DNA from 2 places in the Kitasatospora sp. NBC_01287 genome. Region 1 is predicted to be linked to the other one. Evidence: riboswitches for the same ligand, from Rfam matches in the RefSeq annotation. Region 1 holds a riboswitch; the other holds the start of a gene.

Region 1 (7,496 bases):
GCAAGGTCGGCGCGCTCGCCGCGACGGAGTTCCTCAGCGGCATCGGGGTGATGTTCCTGGACGTGAACCTCAACTCCCTTCAGGCCAGCGTCATCCCGGACGGCCTGCGCAGCCGGGTGTCCGGCGCGTTCAGCACTGTCAACTACGGCATCCGGCCCGTCGGCGCCCTGGTCGGCGGCCTGCTCGGCAGCACGATCGGCCTGCGACCGACCCTGCTGCTGGCCGCGGTGGGCGGCAGCCTCGGGGTCTGCTGGCTGCTCGTCTCGCCGATCCCGCGGATCCGCTCGCTGGACTCGGTGGTGGTGCCGGGCGAGGGCGCTGGGGGCGAGGGCACCAGGCGCGAGACGGCCGCGTGAGCTGCGCGGCCGGGCTCAGTGGCCGACCGCCGCCAACGCCTGGGTGACCAGGGGGATATCGGCCGTGGGGATCAGGATCACGTGCCGCTCCCCGCCCGCCACCAGGTCGAGGCGGGTCATCCGGGCCCACCCGGCCGGCTTCTCGGAGGGCTTCAGGCTCGCCGGCCCCTGGAGTTCGACGGTCTCCTTGGTGCGCCGGTTCTGCCAGCGGACCCCGTCCGTGCTCAGGTGCAAGTAGCCGCCTGCGGTGTGCGGGATGGTGCGGCCCTTGCCGATCGGCATCATCCTGACCGTGCCGAGGGTCGGGCTGGAGCAGAACACCTGGAGGGTGGTGCCCGCCGCCAGGTCGGCCAGGTCCCGCTCGGTGCTCAATCGGCGGATGCGAAGGGCGGAGAGCAGTACGTCGGTGAAGGTCCTTGTGCCGGCGGATCGGCGGGTCTGGGCGGTCATGGTCAACGATCTTCGCACGCGTGATCGAACGACTGTGGGCCGGGGTGGCCCGGTGTCGTACGGCTGTCCAAGACAGTCGTACAGCGGGGCTGGTTGGTACGGGTGTTCGAGACGGTCGTTCAAGACCAGTGTTCAGGACGTCCGTTCAAGACAGATGTGCAAGACGGGTGTGCAAGGCGGGCGTTCAAGACAGACGCTCAATACGGTGGTTCAAGACAAGCGTTCAAGACGGTCGTGTAAAGACGCCAGTCTGATGCGCTCGTTTGAGACAGCTGTTCAAGCGGGCCGCTCAGTACGCCCCGCCCCGGAAGAGCAGGCTCCTGTGGTTGCGTGGCCGGTCGGCGCGCTCGTGAGCGGCGTCCGAGCGGTTGGCCGGGGCGGAGCGGGCGGCCTGCGCGCGCAGGGCCGCCAGCCCGGCCAGGACCTGTGGGCGATGGCCGGCGCTGGTGAGCCAGCGCGGCAGCCGCGCGAACATCGCCAACGTGGGCCGCGCGCCGCCGCGTTCGCGCAGATCGGCGGCGACGTAGGCGGCCAGCGCGGCCACGTGCCGCTCGTTGTAGGCCCACAGCACCTGCCCGACGCACCGGGTCTGCAGCCAGAGCGGTCGCCGGAAGAAGGGGTCCTCGCTGCCGCCGGGTACCGCGCCCACCAGGCCGGTGCCCCGCGACCCCGGCGCCCACTCGTCCAGCGCGCCGCACCCGCCGCAGACCAGGCGCCTCGGCAGGAAGAGCAGTTCGCCGAAGTGGCGGGGCTCGGCCAGATCAGGCCTGGGCACCACGAGCGCCCGGCCGCCGCAGCGCGGGCAGACAGCCAGGATCCGGTCGGTGAACCGGACCAGCCAGACCCCGGTGTCGTAGTGGCGCCGTGGCCCGCCGGAACAGGCTGCCGCTGACTCCTCGCCCCCGGTCGCAGCTCCGCCCCCGGTCGCAGCTCCGCCCCTGCTCAAAGCTCTGCCCCTGCTCAAAGCTCCGCCTCCGGCAGCCGCCAGTCGAACGGGAACAGGTTCCGCTGCCAGTGCTCGTCGGCCGCGGCCAACTCCTCGGCGGCTCGCGGCGACCGCAGCAGGCAGCGGTGGCGCAGCAGGTCGAGCCGCTCGGCCCGGGTGAGCAGCAGGGCATAGGTGTCGAGCGGGTCGGGGAGGTCGAGCGAGCCGAGCGTGCCGTCGGCGGCGGCGTTGAGGTAGCGGGCGGTCGGGGTCTCGTAGTCCAGGCGCGGGCTGGTGCGCCACTGCGAGTTGCTGCCCCAGCCGTGCGAGAGGTCGACGGCGGGCCGGTAGCGCCGCAGGAAGGTCCAGTAGAGCGGGGAGCGGTCGGCCACCCCGCGCTCGGCGTGCTCGGCGCCCGCGCGGACCTTGACCCCGGCCCGGCTGAAGAGCAGCTGACCCAGCATCAGGCCGGGCCAGCGGACCTCGACCACCTCGATCGGCGCGGCCGGGTCCTCGGCCTGCTCGACCTTGGTGATCTCGTGCCGGAACGGGTCGAACAACACAGGGGCCCCGGCCGCGACATCTCCGGCCGGGACGTCCCCGGCCGTGACGTCCCCGACCACTGCGCCTCCGACCGTGACGTCCCCGACCACTGCGGCCGCGGCCTCCTCGAAGGGCGTCATGCCCAGCGCGCTGAAGAGGCGCACGTACTCGGCCGGGCTCAGGCCGGGCCCGCGCGCCCAGGGCTGGTCGGCGACGCCGTCGGGATCGGGCTGGAAGTCGAGCAGCAGCAGGTCGCTGACCCGCCCGAGTGCGTAGAGCTCGTGTTCGAGGACGCTGCTGTCCGCGTCGCGCCCCGGCCCCGTCCACCACGGCCGGCGGGTGGCGGCAGCCGCCAGCTCCGTCCGGTACGCCGTCCCGGTGCCGGCGAGCCACGGCGCGACCACCGCCCGCCAGGCGTCGCCGCCCTCGTACTCCCGCAGCGCGTGGTAGAGCGACCGCGCGTCCGTCCCGGCGCCGGTCGCGCTTATCCCGGCCTCGTCCGTCCAGGGCCCGGCCATACCGGCCGCGCCGGTCCCGTCCTCGTTCATGGCGGGAGCGTACGCGGGTCGCCCGCCGCCGTGCCGGGGGATTCCACCGCCGAGGAGAAGCCAAAGAAGACGTTGACATCTCCGGATCCCAAAGTACTCTTTGACATATGGAGATCAGCGATCCCAAGGCGATCCGGGCCCTGGCCCACCCGCTCCGCCTCGATCTGATGGAGCTGCTGGCCACGGGCGGCCCCGCGACGGCCGCGCGCTGCGGGCGGGTCCTCGGGGTCCCGCAGGCGAACTGCTCCTTCCACCTCCGCCAACTCGCCAAGTACGGGTTCGTGGAGGAGGCCGGCCCAGGGCGCGACCGGCGTGAGCGCCAGTGGCGGGTGCCCGAGGTGCCACCGACCGTGCGGGTCGGGGCGGGCGGTGACCGGGTGCTCAAGCGGCAGCTCGAACGGCTCGTGGTGGAGCGGGAGATGCAGGCGATCCTCGACCACGCGGCCCGCGAGGAGCGGCGCCCCGGCCCGCCCGATGGCGGGGGGAGCGGCGGCGGTGGGGCTGCGGGCGTCCCGGGCGCCGACGGGCCGCCCGCGGCGGCCCTGCTGGCCGCCGTGGCGGTGCTCTCCGCCGCCGAGGCCGCCGAGCTCGCCGACCAGTGGCAGGCGCTGCTCGCGCCCTACATCGCCAGGGCGGGCGCGGCGGCCGGGCGGCCGGGCCCCGGACAGCACCACGTGCGGTACTTCATGGCGGCGACTCCGCTGCCCGACCTCGAAGCGCGGGAGAACGAGCATGCGACCGACGACTGACGGCCCGATCGACTTCGTGACCGGGGCTCCCGGCGCCGGCTCCCTGGCGGTCGACTGGATCCACGGCACCGCGTCCCGGCGCGGTGGCGGCCCGCCGCTCCAGGTCCACCAGTACGATGAGCACACCGTCATCCTGCGGCAGAGCATGGCGGTCAACTACGAGGCCCCGTTCATCTTCCTGCTCTTCGGCAACGACCGGGCCCTGCTGCTGGACACCGGCGCGACGGCCGACGCCACCATCTTCCCGCTGCGCGCGACGGTCGACCGGCTGGTGGCCGAGTGGCTCGACCGCCACCCGGGCGAGCAGGGCGAACGCGGCGGGCACGGCGAGCACGGTGGGCGGCGCGAGCCGTACGGGCTGGTGGTCGCGCACACCCACGGGCACGGCGACCACGTGGCCGCCGACGGCCAGTTCGCCGACCGCCCCGCGACCACGGTGGTGCCGCGCGAGGCCGAGGCCGTCGGGTCGTTCTTCGGTTTCGAGCCCGACCGGCCGCTCGACACGGTCACCTTCGACCTGGGCGGCCGGGTGCTGGAGATCCTTCCCTCGCCGGGGCACCATCGGGCGGCGATCACCGTCTACGACCCCTGGAGCGGGATCCTGTTCACCGGTGACACGGTGCTGCCGGGCCGCCTCTACGTGGAGGACCACGCCGCCTTCCGCGCGACCGTGGAGCGGATGGTGGAGTTCGCCGGCACCCACCCGGTCACCCATGTGCTCGGCTGCCATGTCGAGATGAGCCGCCGGCCCGGCGGCGAGTACCCGATCGGTGCCACCTACCAGCCCGACGAGCGGGTGCCCGAAATGACCGTGGCGCAGCTGGTGGCGGTCCGTGACGCGACCGTGGCCGTGGCCGGGCGGCCCGGGGTGCACCGCTTCGACGACTTCGTCATCTACAACGAGCCGCGCAAGACCGACATGCGCAAGCTGGTGGCCCGCGGCCTGGCCCACCAGCTGGCGAGCCCGGTCCTGCGGCTGCTCCCGGGCACTCGGCGCCGAGGCTGACCGGGGAGGGACTGACCGGGGAGGGGCTGACAGGGGAGGGGCTGACAGGCGGGAGGAGCTGACCGGGGGAGGGGCTGGCAGGGGAAAGGCTGACCGGGCACGGTCGACCGAGGAGGGAGTGCCCCGGTCTGTTCTGTCAGACAGTCCGGGTGCGGATCGGTGGGTCAGGGGCGATCGGCCACGATAATTTCGAGCGGCACTTGGAGCACCAGGGCCAGGACCTTGGAAAGCGGGACCTGCGGGGGAGCGGCCGTCAGCCCTGCGAGGTCGGAGCGCCCTTGTGGGGCAGCTCGCCTTGGGAAAGCCCACTGTGGGGCAGCTCGCCGTGGGAAAGCCCGCCATGGGAAAGCTCGTCGTGGGACAGCTCGTCGTGGGAAAGCTCGTCGTGCGGGAGCCGCGGGATCAGGTCGAGCAGCGGCGCCACGTCGGGATCGAGCAGGTGGTAGCGGACGATCCGGCCGTCCTTGTCGGCGGCCACCGTGCCCGAGGCCCGCAGCAGGCGCAGGGTCTGGGAGACGGCGGTCTCGCTGATCCCGGTGGCCAGCGCGAGGTCGGAGACCGCGATCGGCCCGGCCCGGTGGATCGCCAGCAGCAGCGCCAGGCGGCCCGGTTCGGCGAGCAGGGCGAAGCGCGCGGCCCAGCCGCGCACGGCCGCGGGCTCGCCGATGCCGGCGATGGCCGCGCAGACCGTGTGCTCGTCGATGGCGCGCCGGTGCGCCCGATCCTCGGGAACCAGATGCATGGGACCCATCTTCATCCCCGGTGACAGCGGTGTCCAAAACCGGGACGCCGGAACACCTGCGCATCTGCGCAGGCTTGTGGACATCACCGCCCGGGCTCTACGGTGTTCCCGCCGTGGTGTTCGGGAAGACCGGTGCACTGTGCCTGCCACAGGAGTCCGGAGCGGCCCTCGCCACTGTGATCGGGGAATCCTCGTACCGCTCCCGCCCGCCAGGGCGGATGGTCACTGGATGCCGTCAGGCGTCCGGGAAGGCCGGGTACGGGGGTGTTGGACCCGTCAGCCAGGAGACCGGCCACGGCACCGCACGACGAACTCTGTCCACGAGGTGCTGGAGAGGCTGCCCCCGGATGACCCTGCCCGAAACCACGCCGACCGCCGAGGCCCTACCGGCCCGCGCCCCGTCCGCGTCTTCCCTGTCCCCGTCCCCGTCGCCATCCTCCTCGCCGTCCCCGTCGGCGCCCGTCCTCTCGCTGCGCTGGGAGCGCCGGGACTGGCTGCGCACCGGCGGCCTGATGTCCGTGATCATCGCCATGCACGTGGCGGCCTTCGGCATCCTGATCGCCCTGGTGACGCCGCACCACTACACCGTCGGCAGCCAGGCCTTCGGGCTCGGCCTCGGCATCACCGCCTACACCCTGGGCATGCGGCACGCCTTCGACGCCGACCACATCGCGGCCATCGACAACACCACCCGCAAGCTGATGGCCGACGGCAAGCGTCCGGTCTCGGTCGGCTTCTGGTTCGCGCTCGGCCACTCCACCATCGTGGTGGTGCTGGCCGGGCTGGTCGCCGCCGGCGCCCAGGTGGTCGGCACCCTGACCAACGACAACTCCGGTGCGCACAAGCTGCTCGGCGTGGTCAGCACCAGCGTCTCCGGCGGCTTCCTCTACCTGATCGCCGCGCTCAACCTGGTCTCGATGGCCGGCATCGCGCGGGTCTTCCGCGCGATGCGCGCGGGCAGCTTCGACGAGCACGAGCTGGAGCGGCACCTGGACAGCCGCGGCTTCATGAACCGCGTCCTGGGCAGGCTGACCAAGTCGATCACCCGCCCGGGGCAGATGTACCCGGTGGGGCTGCTCTTCGGGATCGGCTTCGACACCGCGACCGAGGTCTCGCTGATGGTGATGGCCGGCTCCGGCGCCGCCTCCGGCCTGCCCTGGTACGCGATCCTCTGCCTGCCGCTGCTCTTCGCGGCCGGGATGAGCCTGTTCGACACGCTCGACGGCACCTTCATGAACTTCGCGTACCACTGGGCGTTCTCCAACCCGGTCCGCAAGGTGTACTACAACCTCACCATCACCGGGCTGTCCATCGCCGTCGCCTTCCTGATCGGCACCATCGAGCTGGTCGGGGTGCTGCACGAGCAGCTCGACCTGACCGACCCGGTCAGCGGCTGGATCTCCGGCATCAACCTCAACAACGTGGGCTTCGTCATCGTGGGCCTGTTCGTGGTGGTCTGGGCGGCCGCGCTGGCGTACTGGCGGCTGGCGAAGGTGGAGCAGCGCTGGCCGAAGGACTGACGCCGCCTCGCACGCGGGTACGGCCGAGGGCCGGACGGGACTCCCGTCCGGCCCTCGGCCGTACCCGGGCCGCCGCGCCAGGCCCCGCCACGGCCGGAAGGACCAGCCAGGGAGTGAAACACCTAGGACAAGATCGAGCCTGCCTACCGTCTTCGCCGGCCGCCAGAGTTGCTCTCGGAAGCGAGCGGGCGAGCGTGCTGACGCCGCCGACTCCCTCGATCCGAGTCGTACTGATCCAGCTGTTCCACAGGAGATGAACCCATGGCTTCAACCACCCTGTCCGGCACCCGCGTCGTCGTGATCGGCGGCAGCTCCGGCATCGGTCGCGCGGTGGCCCGCCAGGCCGCCGAGGCCGGCGCGCGGGTCGTCGTCGGCTCGCGCTCCGCCGAGAAGCTCGCCGCGACGGCCGAGGAGATCGACGGCATCACCACCGGCGTCATCGACGTGACCGACGAGGAGAGCGTGCGCGCCTTCTTCGCCGATCTCGGCGCCATCGACCACCTGGTGATCTGCCCCGGCGACATGGCCACCGGCTCGGTCTACGACGTGTCGATCGAGGCGGTGCGCCGATCGCTGGACACGAAGATCATCAGCCCGCTGCTCTGCGTCCGGCACGCCGGCCGCTCGATCGCGCCCACCGGTTCGATCGTGCTGCTC
Region 2 (7,496 bases), 1.4 Mb from region 1:
TTCGACGCCGAGCTGTCCGCGTTGATCGACGACATGTTCCAGTCGATGTACGCGGCCGCCGGGGTGGGCCTGGCGGCCAATCAGATCGGCGTGGACGCCAAGGTGTTCGTCTACGACTGCCCGGACGACGAGAACGTGCGGCACATCGGCCACGTGATCAACCCGGTGCTGGAGGACCTCCCGGTCGACCGCCGCACGCTGGACGACGGCAACGAGGGCTGCCTCTCGGTGCCCACCGCCTACGCCGAACTGGCCCGCCCCGACTACGCGGTGGTGACCGGGCAGGACAAGGACGGCAACCCTGTCCGGGTCGAGGGCACCGGCTTCTTCGCCCGCTGCCTGCAGCACGAGACCGACCACCTGAACGGCTACCTCTACATCGACCGGCTCTCCAAGCGCGACCGCAAGGACGCGCTGCGGCAGATGGCCGAGGGGACCGCGGCCTACGCGACGGTGCCCAACGACTGACGGGTGCTCGTCGTCCGGGACGCCCGAGGGGCTGGGTCGCGATGTGCGACCCAGCCCCTCGGGCGTCTTGACGATCGATCGGAGTCGTCGGCTCAGCCGTTCGTCGGCTCAGCGGTTCGTCGGCTCAGAAGTCGTCGTCGAAGGCCACCGAGCCCTCGACGGCCACCTGGTAGGCGGAGACCCGGCGTTCGAAGAAGTTGGTCAGCTCCTGGACGTTCTGCAGCTCCATGAAGCCGAACGGGTTGCTCGAACCGTAGCGGATCGGCATGCCCAGCCGGGCCAGCCGCTGGTCGGCGACCGCCTGCAGGTACTCGCGCATCGACTCGGTGTTCATGCCGGGCAGGCCCTCGCCGCAGAGGTCGCGGGCGAACTGGAGCTCGGCCTCGACGGCCTGCTCCAGCATCGCGGTGACCTGCTCGGCCATCCGGTCGTCGAAGAGGTCGGGCTCCTCCTCGCGGACCGTGTCCACCACCGAGAAGGCGAAGTCCATGTGCATGGACTCGTCGCGGAAGACCCAGTTGGTGCCGGTGGCCAGGCCGTGCAGCAGGCCGCGGCTGCGGAACCAGTACACGTAGGCGAAGGCGCCGTAGAAGAAGAGGCCCTCGACGCAGGCGGCGAAGCAGATCAGGTTGAGCAGGAAGGCCCGGCGGTCGTCCTTGCTCTCCAGCGAGTCGAGGTGGTCGACCGCGTTCATGTACGTGAAGCAGAACTGGGCCTTCTGGTGGATGGAGGGGATGTTCTCCACCGCGGCGAAGGCCGCGTTGCGGTCGTCCGGGTCGGGCAGGTAGGTGTCGAGCAGCGTCAGGTAGAACTGGACGTGCACGGCCTCCTCGAAGAGCTGCCGGGACAGGTAGAGCCGGGCCTCGGGGGAGTTGATGTGCTTGTAGAGGCTCAGCACCACGTTGTTGGCGACGATCGAGTCACCGGTGGCGAAGAAGGCGACCAGGCGGCCGATCATGTGCCGCTCGCCCTCGCTGAGCTTGGCGAGGTCGGCGACGTCGGAGTGCAGGTCCACCTCCTCGACGGTCCAGGTGTTCTTGATCGCGTCGCGGTACCGGTCGTAGAAGGACGGGTAGCGCATCGGACGCAGGGTCAGTTCGAAGCCCGGGTCGAGCAGCATCTTCTGGCGGCCCTCGGGCTGGTCGAGGGGGGCGGAACTCACTGGCAGGCCTCGCAGGACTCGGGGTTCTCCAGGGAGCAGGCGATGGCGTCCTGCTCGGCCTGGCTCAGCGTGGGAGCGGGGACGCCCGCGGTGGGGCCGCTGACCGGCACGGCCGCGGGGCGGGCGGCGCCGGAGGCCGCCTGGGCGATCCGGGTGGCCGGGCGCGAGCGCAGGTAGTAGGTGGTCTTGAGACCGACCTTCCAGGCGTAGGCGTACATCGAGCTGAGCTTGCCGATGGTCGGCGCGGCCATGAAGAGGTTCAGCGACTGGCTCTGGTCCAGGTACGGCTGGCGGGCGGCGGCCAGGTCGATCAGCGCGCGCTGCGGCAGCTCCCAGGCGGTGCGGTAGCGCGAGCGCAGCTCGGCCGGCAGCCAGGAGAGCTCCTGCACCGAGCCGTTGGCCTCGCGCAGCGCGTCGCGGGTCTGCTGGTCCCAGACGCCCAGCTCCTTCAGCTCGCGCACCAGGTACGGGTTGACCTGGAGGAACTCGCCGGAGAGGGTCTCGCGCTTGAAGAGGTTGGAGACCTGCGGCTCGATGCACTCGTAGACGCCGGCGATCGAGGCGATGGTCGCGGTCGGCGCGATCGCCAGCAGCAGCGAGTTGCGCAGGCCGGTGCGGGCGATGGTGGCGCGCAGCGCCTCCCAGCGCTCGGTCCACTGCGGGGTGGCGTCGGCGAAGTGGTCGATGTGCAGCTGGCCGCGGGCCGCGCGGGTCTCGGCGTAGGCCGGGTGCTGCCCGAACTGCTCGGCGAGCTCGCTGGAGCGCTCGTAGGCGGTCAGCATGATCCGCTCGGCGATCAGCGTGGACAGCTTCTTGGCCTCGGCGGAGTCGAAGTCCAGGCCCAGCTGGAAGAAGACGTCCTGCAGGCCCATCACGCCCAGGCCCACCGGGCGCCAGCGGGAGTTGGAGGTGGCGGCTTCGCCGGTCGGGTAGAAGTTGATGTCCACCACCCGGTCCAGGAAGGTGACGGCGGTGCGCACGGTGGCGTCCAGCCGCTGCCAGTCCATGGCGGTGAGCAGGTCGGTGGCGGTCGCGCCGGCGGCCACGTGGGCGCCGAGGTTGACCGAGCCCAGGTTGCAGACCGCGGTCTCGGAGTCGTCGGTGACCTCCAGGATCTCGGTGCACAGGTTGGAGGAGTGCACCGTGCGGCCGGGCAGCGCGGTCTGGTTGGCGGCGCGGTTGGCGGCGTCCTTGAAGGTCATCCAGCCGTTGCCGGTCTGCGCCAGGGTGCGCATCATCCGGGCGTAGAGGGTCTGCGCGGGGATGCTGCGGACGGCCTTGCCGGCCTGCTCGGCCTTGAGGTACGCCTCGTCGAACTCCTCGCCCCACAGGTCGACCAGCTCGGGCACGTCGGCCGGGGAGAAGAGCGACCAGTCGGCGTTGGCGTTGACCCGGCGCATGAACTCGTCCGGGATCCAGTGCGCCAGGTTGAGGTTGTGGGTGCGGCGGGCCTCCTCGCCGGTGCTGTCGCGCAGTTCGAGGAACTCCTCGATGTCCGCGTGCCAGGTCTCCAGGTAGACGCAGGCCGCGCCCTTGCGGCGGCCGCCCTGGTTGACGGCGGCGACCGAGGAGTCCAGGGTGCGCAGGAACGGCACGATGCCGTTGGACTGGCCGTTGGTGCCGCGGATCAGGCTGCCGCGCGAGCGGATCCGGGAGTAGGACAGGCCGATGCCGCCGGCGTGCTTGGAGAGCCGGGCGATCTGCGCGTAGCGCGAGTAGATCGAGTCCAGGTTGTCCAGCGGCGAGTCCAGCAGGTAGCAGCTGGACATCTGCGGGTGCCGGGTGCCGGAGTTGAAGAGGGTCGGCGAGGAGGTCAGGTACTCCAGCCGGCTCATCAGGCGGTAGAGCTCGGCGACCTCGGCCACCGACTGCTCGTTGTCGCCCACCGCCAGGCCGCAGGCGACCCGGAGCAGGAAGTGCTGCGGGCGCTCGACCACCTTGCGGGTGATCGGGTGGCGCAGCAGGTAGCGGGACTGCACGGTGCGCAGGCCGAAGTACTCGAAGCGGTCGTCGCCCCGCTCGTCGATCAGCGCGTCCAGCGCGGCGGCGTGCTTGGCCACGAAGGCGGCGGTGACCTCGCCGATCAGGCCCTCGGCGTGGCCGACGGCGATCGAGGCGGTGAACGAGGTGGCGCCCTGGCCCACCGCCTCGTCGGCGATCTCCTGGGCCAGCAGCCGGGCGGCCAGCTTCGAGTACTGGGGGTCCTCGGCGATCATCGAAGCGGCGGCGTCCACGGCCAGCCCGCGCAGCTCGGCGAAGTCCGAGCCGGCGTGGCGGCCGCGCAGCGCGGCGGCGGCGACGTGGCCGGGGTCCACCTGGGGGAGGTCGGCGCTCTTGTCGGTGAGCAGCCGAAGCAGTGCCGCACCGGGATCGGTCTGGGTGGCATCGGCGGCGTGTCCCTGTGACGGCAGGGCAACTGAGGCGGCGACGGTCAAGGCGCTCTCTCTCCTGGGGCGGCGGCGGACTGGGGGAGGTCCGTGGCTCGCGCGCGGGGCAGGGGAGATGGGCACGCCGGTCTGCTCCGGCGCGCGCGTCGTCACCCTGGCCTGCCCGCGAGGCCGGACGGTACAGCTGTGCGTGAGAGGCCTCTGCGGGGAGGCCGGGCGGCACACCGTCGGCAGGTATTCGGACTCGCGGAAACCCCATGGGGGCAAGCGCTCACCGCTGCGGGGCAGTCCCGGACTCGCACCGGGTTCCCCTGCGTCGACAGCGAGAGTGAGCATACATGTAGTGGTGGCCGCTTCAAGCAGCACCATATGTAGTGTCGTGCGGAGTGGCGAAGCCAACACTCGATGGTGCCCGGCGTCAGCTGCTGCCGGGTGCCATCTGGACGTTGTGGTCACCCAGGTCGTCCGCCACCGAGGCCCGGCGGGAGGGGTGGACCCGGCTCAGCAGGACCAGTCGGACCCAGGGCAGGCTGTCGGTCCTGGTGGTCTGGAACTGACTGCGGAGCACCTGCGCGGTCTGCGGCGGGAGCGCCGCCAGCGGGTCGGCGGCGGGGCCGGTGGCCACCAGCCAGATCCGGTTGGTGTTCGCCGCGCAGGCGTCCGGGTCGTCGCACTCCTGGGCCGAGTAGAGGCCGATCTCGGCGGCCGACTTCTGCAGCAGGATATCCTTCGGCGCGGTGCGGACGTCGCGCAGCTCGTAGGCCATCGACATCCGCTCCTGCAGCGTCCCGCTGTAGACGATGCCGTCGCCCGGCTGCTGGTCGTGCAGCATGATCCGGGTGAGCCGGTTGTAGTCCGGCTCGCCCGCCAGGTCCTGGTGGGTCGCTCGGATCCCGGGCCAGGCCGTCCAGCCCAGTCCGGCCACCGCGGCGGCGACCAGCACCCAGCTCAGCAGCCGGCGCGGCAGCGCGGGGGCGGCGCCGCTGGTCAGCGGTCCGCCGACCCGGCACACCGCCGCGGCGGCCAGCAGGGTCCAGGCGGGCAGGGTGAAGAGCAGGTAGCGGTTGAGGAAGAGGTGCAGCCAACTCGCGGTGGCGAAGGTGACCAGGGGCGGCAGCAGCGCCCAGGCCGCGAGCAGCGCGGCGTGACGGCGGGCCGCCAGCAGCCCCAGCAGGCCCACGGCCAGCACCGCGAGCCCGACGTGCCAGGAGAGGAAGAGCGTGTCCGGGTAGGCCTTGAGATCGGCCGGCCCGGTCTTGTTCCAGGCGATCTGGGCGCTCTGCGACCGGCCCTGCAGCACCATCGGCACGGTGAGCGAGCCGCCGGCCAGCACCGCGGCGGTGAAGGCCCAGCGCGGGACCAGGTCGGCCCTGCGGGTCCTGGTCAGCACCGCGGCCAGGTGGCCGGCCAGCACCGAGAGGGTCACCAGGTGGGTCCAGCCGAGCAGCGGGATGGTCACCGCGTACCCGACCCAGCTCTTCAGCGAGGGACGGTCCAGGGCCCGGACCAGCAGGTGGGTGGAGGCGATCGCGACCAGGACCGCGAAGGCGTACGGGCGGGCCTCCTGGCCGTACCGGGTGGTGCTGGGCAGGACTGCCAGCAGCAGGCCCGCCAGCAGCCCGGTGGCGGGCGTGAAGAGCCGCCGGCCGAGCAGTGCCAGCCAGCCGGCCGCCACCGCCATGGCGATCGCGGACGGCACCCGCAGCGCGGTGGGCGAGTCGCCGAACAGGTCGATCCAGCCGTGCAGGAACAGGTAGTAGGGCAGCAGCACGATGTCCACGTTGTGGATCAGCTTGCTGAGGTCGCCGATCGACAGGGTGGACGCCCACCAGCTGGCCTGCTCGTCCCGCCACATCTGCCGCTCGCCGATGTCGTGCAGGCAGCTCGCCAGGGCGGCGGCGGCCGGCAGCGCGACCAGCAGGGCGGCGGAGAGCGGTCCGCCGGCGCGGTCGCGGCGCTCGGCCCGGCGCCTGTCCCGGCGGCTGCCCGCGGGGGGCGTGGCGGCCGGGGCCGGCCGCTGCCCGGGGACGGCCGCGAGCTCGGTGGCCGGTGCCTCGTCCAGGCTCATGGGGGAGTCTCCGCTGGGGGGTCGGGTGGCACGGCCGCGGGTCGCCGGCCTGCTGGGCGGGGTCACTGGCGGGTCCAGATCCGGTAGGTGTTGTCGCCGTACTGGGTGTGGAACGGCAGGGTCGCCACCAGGCGGTAGGCGGAACTGCCCCGCAGCGCGTCGGTGATGGCGGTGTCGGCGTCCGGCGTGACGTTCCCGGTCAGCACGATGACGTTGAAGTAGCCGTCCTTGACCGCGGTGCCGAACCCGTCGTTCCCGTAGTGGTGCTTGTGGTCCTTGCCCACGTAGTCGATCGCGAAGGTGGACTGCCACTGGTCCCAGCTGGTGCTCTTGCGCAGGTAGTACGCCGGGATCTCGTACTCCTCGGCGAGGTAGTGGCCGCCCGGCACGGTCAGCCGCTGGACCTCCTCGGCCATCCGGGTGGAGTCGGGCGGGGTGAACTCGTGGTGGGCCTGGACCATGCCGAAGATCAGCACGGTCACGTAGAGCATGATGCCGAGCTGCGGCTGCCGGAAATGTGGACCGACCAGGCGGGACAGGCCCAGCCCGGCCATCGGGGCGGCGAAGAGCAGGCCGAAACCGACGTGCTTGAAGAGCGAGGTGTCGGTCTGCAGATACGACTGGTAGGCCGGGGCGAGCAGGGCGGAGCCGCAGAGCGTCACGCCCAGCAGGAGGCGCCGGACCCGTCCGGGGGTGTCGCCCGCAGACCAGGGCATCTCGCCCATCCGGGAGCGCCGGACGTACGCGATCGCGCCGCCCACCGCGGTCAGGAAGACCAGCCCGCCCCACTGGCCCGACAGTTCGAAGAGCGACAGCGGCGAGGACGTGCCGTGCGCGCGGGCCGTGGTGGTCTGGCTGAGGCCGCTGACCGCGCCGGAGAAGTACGCCACGACCCCCAGTACGGTGCCGGTGCCGAGCCCGAAGCAGAGTCCGCGGTAGAGCGCCTGGTGCCGTTTCTTGACCGGCGCTCCGGAGAGCACGGCCAGCACCAGCAGGGTGGGCAGGAAGAGGCCGGCCGCGTACTTGACGGCCATCGCCAGGACCGCCGGTGCCACGGCCAGCAGCACGGTCGCCGGGTGCTTGCCGGTGGTCCGCACCACCGTCCAGGCCGACACCGCGAGCAGGAAGAGCGCGGCCGCGTCGAAGGTGGCGAAGTAGCCGAGGAAGATCGTGGACTGCACCACCGAGAAGAGCGCGGCGGCACCCAGCGCGGCCCGGTCGTTGAACATCCGCCTGGTCATGCCGAACAGCAGGCCGGTGGTGGCGAGCATCATGGCCAGGCTGACCAGCCGCACGCCGGTCAGGCCGGCGACCGAGTCGACCGCGCCGGCGAGGACCGGGTAGAGCAGCGGGTAACCGGAGAAGAAGCCGTTGAAGTCGGCGGGCACCGGGGCGCCGTGCAGCAGGTGGT

Evidence for each region. Region 1 has a riboswitch for cobalamin ahead of OG455_RS09135 (HoxN/HupN/NixA family nickel/cobalt transporter). Riboswitches for the same ligand answer to the same signal wherever they lie in the genome.
Region 2: linked by a shared signal. The riboswitch ahead of OG455_RS15125 (ribonucleoside-diphosphate reductase subunit alpha) and the one ahead of OG455_RS09135 (HoxN/HupN/NixA family nickel/cobalt transporter) in region 1 are both predicted to bind cobalamin.

The regions. Positions count from the first base shown of each region.
Region 1 covers NZ_JAPEPB010000001.1:2,169,500-2,176,995, reverse strand. Annotated here, with positions in the region: gene OG455_RS09170 (MFS transporter) at 1-356, shown strand, start outside; gene OG455_RS09165 (hypothetical protein) at 372-806, opposite strand; gene OG455_RS09160 (hypothetical protein) at 1,096-1,581, opposite strand; gene OG455_RS09155 (hypothetical protein) at 1,767-2,822, opposite strand; gene OG455_RS09150 (helix-turn-helix domain-containing protein) at 2,930-3,571, shown strand; gene OG455_RS09145 (MBL fold metallo-hydrolase) at 3,555-4,577, shown strand; gene OG455_RS09140 (metalloregulator ArsR/SmtB family transcription factor) at 4,831-5,319, opposite strand; cobalamin riboswitch at 5,417-5,631, shown strand; gene OG455_RS09135 (HoxN/HupN/NixA family nickel/cobalt transporter) at 5,667-6,839, shown strand; gene OG455_RS09130 (SDR family oxidoreductase) at 7,101-7,496, shown strand, end outside.
Region 2 covers NZ_JAPEPB010000001.1:3,613,123-3,620,618, reverse strand. Annotated here, with positions in the region: gene def (peptide deformylase) at 1-468, shown strand, start outside; gene OG455_RS15130 (ribonucleotide-diphosphate reductase subunit beta) at 593-1,588, opposite strand; gene OG455_RS15125 (ribonucleoside-diphosphate reductase subunit alpha) at 1,627-4,041, opposite strand; cobalamin riboswitch at 4,229-4,359, opposite strand; gene OG455_RS15120 (glycosyltransferase family 39 protein) at 4,436-6,085, opposite strand; gene OG455_RS15115 (glycosyltransferase family 39 protein) at 6,148-7,496, opposite strand, start outside.